DNA from 3 places in the Stappia indica genome. Region 1 is predicted to be linked to each of the others. Evidence: predicted binding sites of a transcription regulator. Region 1 holds the regulator's gene; each other region holds the start of a gene.
The links. The regulator PhoB, encoded in region 1, activates phosphate uptake and scavenging genes when phosphate is short. The targets are predictions, from matches to a motif close to TGTCATNNANCTGTCAT.
Positions count from the first base shown of each region.

Region 2: a site for PhoB is predicted at 1,246-1,262, ahead of GH266_RS07795 (esterase-like activity of phytase family protein). Genes of this name have one in related genera too.
Region 3: a site for PhoB is predicted at 1,039-1,055, ahead of GH266_RS10245 (YdcH family protein). Genes of this name have one in related genera too.

Region 1 is NZ_CP046908.1:4,064,306-4,066,502, forward strand. Features, by position in the region: gene phoU (phosphate signaling complex protein PhoU) at 1-470, shown strand, start outside; gene phoB (phosphate regulon transcriptional regulator PhoB) at 608-1,309, shown strand; gene GH266_RS18970 (GcrA family cell cycle regulator) at 1,448-1,990, opposite strand.
Region 2 is NZ_CP046908.1:1,651,884-1,654,080, reverse strand. Features, by position in the region: gene GH266_RS07805 (metal-dependent hydrolase) at 1-402, shown strand, start outside; gene GH266_RS07800 (class I SAM-dependent methyltransferase) at 399-1,220, shown strand; gene GH266_RS07795 (esterase-like activity of phytase family protein) at 1,326-2,197, shown strand, end outside.
Region 3 is NZ_CP046908.1:2,179,052-2,181,248, reverse strand. Features, by position in the region: gene purE (5-(carboxyamino)imidazole ribonucleotide mutase) at 1-332, opposite strand, end outside; gene GH266_RS10250 (YdcH family protein) at 459-668, opposite strand; gene GH266_RS10245 (YdcH family protein) at 1,085-1,264, shown strand; gene GH266_RS10240 (acyl-CoA synthetase) at 1,387-2,197, opposite strand, start outside.

The DNA of each region.
Region 1 (2,197 bases):
TGCGTGACGTCATCTCGGCAATGCGCATTTCCAACGATCTGGAGCGCGTCGGCGACCTCGCCAAGAACGTCGCCAAGCGCGTCATCGCCATCGAGGGCACCTTCGACTCCAAGAAGTTCGCCCTTGGCGTCGAGCACATGACCGAGCTCGCCCAGAGCCAGCTCAAGGATGTGCTGGACGCCTATGCCGGGCGCGACGGCACAGCGGCAGCCGCCGTGCGCGATCGCGACGACGAGGTCGATGCGCTCTACACCTCGATCTTCCGCGAACTCCTCACCTACATGATGGAGGATCCGCGCCAGATCTCGGTCTGCGCCCATCTGCTGTTCTGCGCCAAGAACATCGAGCGCATCGGCGATCATGCCACCAACATCGCCGAGAACGTCATGTACATGTCGACCGGCGTGCTGCCGACCGACGAGCGCCAGAAGGTCGACGAGACCGGCATCGAGACCGATACGGCGTCCTGAGGGCGTTCAGGCGAACTGAGCATGGCGCGGGCGGCACTGTCGCCCGTCGCCGCTGACAACGAGAGCCGGCAAGGCGGCGCGAGCGAAAAGCCGCGCCGATGCCTCCCGGCCGGGTCGATTGGACAAGGGTACCCCATATGCCGAAGGTCCTGATTGTCGAGGACGAAGAGCCTCTGGTGATGATGCTGCGCTACAATCTCGAGGCCGAGGGCTACAAGGTCGAGACGTGCATGCGCGGCGACGAGGCGGATCTTCTCCTGCGCGAGAGCCAGCCGGACCTGCTGCTTCTCGACTGGATGCTGCCGGGTCTGTCCGGCATCGAACTGTGCCGCCGCCTGCGCTCGCGTCCCGAGACCGAGCGCCTGCCGGTGATCATGCTCACCGCGCGGGGCGAGGAGCAGGAGCGCATCCGCGGCCTTGCCACCGGCGCCGACGACTACGTGGTGAAGCCCTTCTCGATCCCCGAGCTGATGGCGCGCGTGCGGGCCATGCTGCGCCGGGCAAAGCCGGAGGTGGTGTCCTCTCTGCTGCGCGCCGGCGATCTGGAACTCGACCGGGAAACCCACCGGGTGCGCCGTTCGGGGCGCGAGATCCATCTCGGTCCGACCGAGTTCCGCCTGCTGGAATTCCTGATGACGTCGCCGGGGCGCGTCTTCTCGCGCGAGCAGCTGCTGGACGGTGTCTGGGGACACGACGTCTATGTCGACGAGCGGACGGTCGATGTTCACGTCGGCCGGCTGCGCAAGGCCATCAACCGCGGCAAGGTGCCGGACCCGATCCGCACCGTGCGCGGCGCCGGCTACGCCTTCAACGACCAGTTCGCCGCCGCCGCGTCCTGACGCGCGCCGGCGGCAGGGACGCCGGGCAGGGCGGTCTGCCCACCTATCTGCGAACAACGAGAAAGGCCCGCCGCGGTGATCGCAGGCGGGCCTTTCTCGTTTCGGCTGCCCATCTTGAACAGATGGGCGGGCGTTGCCTCAGCCGTTGGCGACGTTGCGGTCGCGGCGGCGGTCGCTCGCCGGCTGGTAGGCGATGCGGCAGTGATAGGTGCAGTAGGGGACGCCCGGGTTCGACGGGTGGCCGCAGAAGTAGAAGTCTTCCTTGGTCGGGTCGCCGATCGGCCATTTGCAGGTCCGCTCGGTCAGCGTCAGGATGGTCGCGCGCTTGGCGATCGGCACCAGCTCGGCAACGGGCTTGGCCTGCGGCGCGGGGGCTGCGACCGGTGCCGCCTCGACCTTCAGCGCGGTGGCGCCCATTGTCTGCGGTGCCGACGGGGCGCTGCCGCCCTGCTGCGGCGAGGCGGTCTGCGCCGCGTCCTCGGCGCCGCCCTTTGCCGGCTTGCTCCGGGGCTTCTGCGCAGGTGCGGCCGCCTTGGCGCGTCCCGACAGGCCGAGACGGTGGACCTTGCCGATCACCGCATTGCGGGTGACGCCGCCCAGCTCGGCGGCGATCTGGCTGGCGCTCAGCCCGTCCGTCCAGAGCTTTTTGAGAAGGTCGACGCGTTCGCTTGTCCAGGACATGCGCTCAACTCCGTGTTTGATCGGGCCCCGACATCTGGTTAATAAAAGGTTATCGGCACACCGTAGGGGTGCCCCGCTCATTGCCGGATTTTGAGGCTATTGTGAGTCGGATACACGAGATGTCGTATTTCTTGACTGCAAAGCTACAATATGCCGGGTTTGCGGTTCAAGGTGAGGGGGCGATTCACCTGGGGATTGATACGGTTT
Region 2 (2,197 bases), 2.4 Mb from region 1:
TGGATGTGGCACGCGCTGGAGGAGCTGGAACATAAGGCGGTGGCGCTCGACGTCTACAAGCGCGCGGCGGCCGGGATGCCGGCCTGGAAGCGCTACGGGCTGCGGGTCTCGGCGATGAACGGCACCGCCTTCCACTTCAGCCGCATCCTCCTGCGCAACGTCCGCCTGTACGCGCAGGCCGACGGCATTCGCACGGGCTTCCGCTTCTGGTCGCGCTTCGCCTGGCTGCTGCTGGTGCGGCCCGGCTACACGCGGTTGAGCCTGCTGGCTTTCCTGCGCTACTACAAGCCGGGCTACGATCCGCGCAAGGTCGACGACAGCGACCTGATCCGCAAGGGGCGGGCCTGGCTCGCCAACGAATATGCCGCCGGCGACCCGGCCAAGGAGACCCCCGCCCGATGACCAGCCGCGCCTTCGGATACATCCTGCGTGCGGTCGAGCGCGGCGCCTTCCCGAAGAGCCGCAAATGGGCATGGAAGCGGCTCTACAACATGCTGTCGCGACTGTGGCGCGACAGCGACTGGCGCTTCATGAACTACGGCTACCTGCCGGCGGGCGATGCCTTTGCCCTGACGGCGGAGGACGAGCCGGAGCGCGCGTTCATCGGCCTCTACCACCAGGCGATGGCCGGGCTCGCGGTCGAGGGCGCGCGCGTGCTCGAAGTGGGCTCGGGCCGCGGCGGCGGGGCGCGCTACATCGCCCGCTACATGGCGCCGGCCGCGGTGACCGGCCTCGACTATTCGCCGGAGACGGTGCGCCGGGCGCGGCAGCTCAACGACGACACGCCGAACCTTGCCTTCGAGGTGGGCGACGCAGAGGCGCTGCCCTTTGCCGATGGAAGCTTCGACATCGTCGTCAACATCGAGTCCTCCCACTGCTACGCCGATGTGCCGGCCTTCGCCCGGGAAGTGGCGCGGGTGCTGGCGCCGGGCGGCTGCTTCACCTGGGCCGACATGCGCGCGGCAACGATGATCGAGGGGCTGGACCGGGATCTCGGCGCCTCGGGCCTGGTGCTGGAGAGCGAGACCAACCTGTCGCCGGGCGTGGTCAGCGCGCTCGACGCGGTCAACGAGCGCAAGATGAGCCGCATCCAGAAGAGCGCGCTGATGCGGCGGTTCCTGAAGGAATTTTCCGGCGCCAAGGGCTCGCTGCTCTATCGCAACCTGCAGTCCGGCGGCGTCGTCTATCTTGCCCGCCGTTACCGCAAGCCTCTGGCGTAAAAGCAGTTTGACGGCCCGCCCCGGCTGTCAAGCAGATGTCATGTCCACCCCGTAACACTGCCGGATCGGCCCGTGTGCCGCCTGCCATCTTCGGGGGAAACATCCATGAAATTCTCGGTGCTCGGCGCGCTTGCCGCCGCGCTTCTCGGCTCGACCGTCGCGGCCTCCGCCGATCCGGTGTTCAACCGGGTCGCCTCCTTCCCGGTCAACACCAACCTGCCGGCCGGCACGGACGGCAAGAGCGAAACCTCGGCCGAGATCATCACGGCGACCGCCGACGGGTCGATGCTGGTCTATTCCGACAGCCCGCTGGGCGGGGTCGGCTTCATCGACATCACGGATGCGGCGTCGCCCAAGCCGGCCGGCTTCGTCGGCCTCGACGGCGAACCGACCTCGGTGACGGTGCTGGGCGGCAAGGTCTTCGCCGGCGTCAACACCTCGACGAGCTACACCGCGCCGTCCGGCCGGCTGGCGGTGATCGACATCGCCTCGCGCGAGATCGGAGCCTCCTGCGATCTCGGCGGCCAGCCCGATTCCGTCGCCCTGTCGCCGTCCGGCGATCTCATGGCGGTGGCAATCGAGAACGAGCGCGACGAGGACCTGAACGACGGCGCGCTGCCGCAGATGCCGGCGGGCTTCCTGGTGCTGCTGCCGGTGGTCGACGGCCTGCCCGACTGCGCCAAGGCCCGCAAGGTCGACCTGACCGGTCTGGCGGCCATCGCCCCTGAGGACCCGGAGCCGGAATTCGTCGACATCAACGCGGCCAACGAGGTCGTGGTGACGCTGCAGGAAAACAACCACATCGTCGTCGTCGATGGCGCCAGCGGCGAGATCCTCTCGCATTTCTCCGCAGGGACCGTCGATCTGGAGAATGTCGACGTCGAGGAAGAGGGCGCGCTGACCTTCGACGGCACGCTGACCGGCGTTGCCCGCGAGCCCGATGCGGTGCAGTGGCTGGACGGCGAGCGGCTGGTCGT
Region 3 (2,197 bases), 1.9 Mb from region 1:
CCGGCCGGCATCTGGACGATGGACAGGAGGCTGTCCTCGCCTTTCAGCGTGCGGGATTCGATCGGCACGCCGAACACGGGGAGCGGTGTCATGGAGGCGGTCATGCCGGGCAGGTGGGCGGCGCCGCCGGCACCGGCAATCACCACCTTGAAGCCGGCATCGCGCGCGCCGGTCGCAAAGTCGTAGAGCCGCTGGGGCGTGCGGTGGGCCGAGACGATGCGCGCCTCATGCGAGACGCCGAGCGCCTCCAGCGTGTCGGCGGCGTGTTTCATGGTCGGCCAGTCGGACTGACTGCCCATGATGATCGCCACTTGCGGATTTGCCTCGCCCATGCGCGCCCCTGCCTGAGGTTTCTGTTGCCGGTCGTGCCGGAAGGCCCCGCACTATAGGCAGAGCCGGGCAGGGCGCAAGGGGCTTGCGGGGCGCGGGACGGCGGCGGGCGCCGGCCGGGCAAGCCCTCAGGCGATGATGTCGGGGAGCAGGCGATCCTCGAGCGTCGAGATGCGGTCCTTCAGCGACAGCTTCTTCTTCTTCAGCCGCTGAAGCTGCAAGGCGTCGGCGCGCCCGGTCTCCACCATGGCGCCGATGGCCATGTCGAGATCCCGGTGTTCCTGACGCAGGCGCGCAAGCTCGATGCGCACCGTCTTGTCGTCGAATTCGCTGTCCATGCCCGCATCCATGCCTTTACTCCAGACTTCCGGCGCAAACGCCCGCAAGATCAGCGGAAGAGCCAAGGCGGAACGCCGGGCCTTTCCGAAAAGCCGATCGTCTTTCCTGGCCCGGAAATGCTTCCTCCCGAAGGCAAAACCGCTCCTCGTCCCGAGGATACCGCGATGGCGGGCCGGGCGGTAGACCCGTTGAGCAGGATGGTGAAGGCAGGGGGCCTGCAGGCCGGCCGGGGCAGGGTGTCGCAGGGGGCGAGTGCCGGGAATTCCTCGCAAAAATGACGTAGGGGAATTGTGCGTAAACCCGGCGCTAACGGCGTTTTCGCAATCGGGCCGGGCGGCTGCGGAAGCGTTCGACAGGCAGGGCAGGCTGTGTCACACTCCTGTTGTCAAACGCGAATAGGCAAGGAGGTTTATCCATGTCCCTTCAGTCGCATCTGGTCGAGTTGAAGAAGCGCCACTCGGATCTTGAGCGAAAACTGGAAGAGGCGATGCGCCATCCAAGCGCGGACTCGCTGGAGCTCGCCACCCTCAAACGCCAGAAACTTCAGCTCAAGGACGAGATCGAGCGGATTAGCTCCGGTTCCACCCTGCACTGAAGACGTTGCATTGACATTCGAAGGGGCCTTGCGGTCGCTTCACCAACAGCAGAAGCCGCGGCAGTGCCGCGGCTTTTGCCGTTTCGGGGCCGGCTGGTTCGGGGGCAGGCTGGGGGGCGGCGTCAGACCTTTTTCGCCATCTCGCGCAGCACGAATTTCTGGATCTTGCCGGTCGAGGTCTTCGGCAGTTCGGTGAAGACCACATGGCGGGGCACCTTGTAGCGGGCAAGCCGCTCACGGCAGAACTCGATGATCTCTTCCGCTTCCACCGTCGCACCGGGGCGCAGCTCGACGAAGGCGCAAGGGGTCTCGCCCCATTTCTCGTCCGGTCTTGCGACCACGGCGGCGGCCATCACGTCGCGATGCTTGAACAGCACGTCCTCCACCTCGATGGAGGAGATGTTCTCGCCGCCCGAGATGATGATGTCCTTGGACCGGTCCTTGAGCTGGATGTAGCCGTCCGGGTGCATGACGCCGAGATCGCCGGAATGGAACCAGCCGCCGGCAAAGGCCTCGGCCGTCGCGGCCGGGTTCTTGAGATAGCCTTTCATCACGACATTGCCGCGGAACATCACCTCGCCGAGGGTCTCGCCGTCGGCGGGAACAGGTTGCATGGTCTGGGGATCGAGCACCGCCAGGTCCTCCAGCGCCACGTAACGCACGCCCTGGCGCGCCTTCAGCGCCGCCTGCTCGGTGGCGGGGCGCGCATCCCATTCGCGCTTCCAGTCGTTGACGACGGCAGGACCGTAGACCTCGGTCAGGCCGTAGAGATGGGTGACGTTGAAGCCGGCCTCCTTCATCGCTGCAAGCACGGCCTCGGGCGGGGGAGCTGCGGCGGTGAAGAACTCGACGATGCGCCCGGCAAGGTCGCGCTTTTCGGCCTCGGGCGCGTTGAGCACCGTCGACATGACGATGGGCGCGCCGCACAGATGG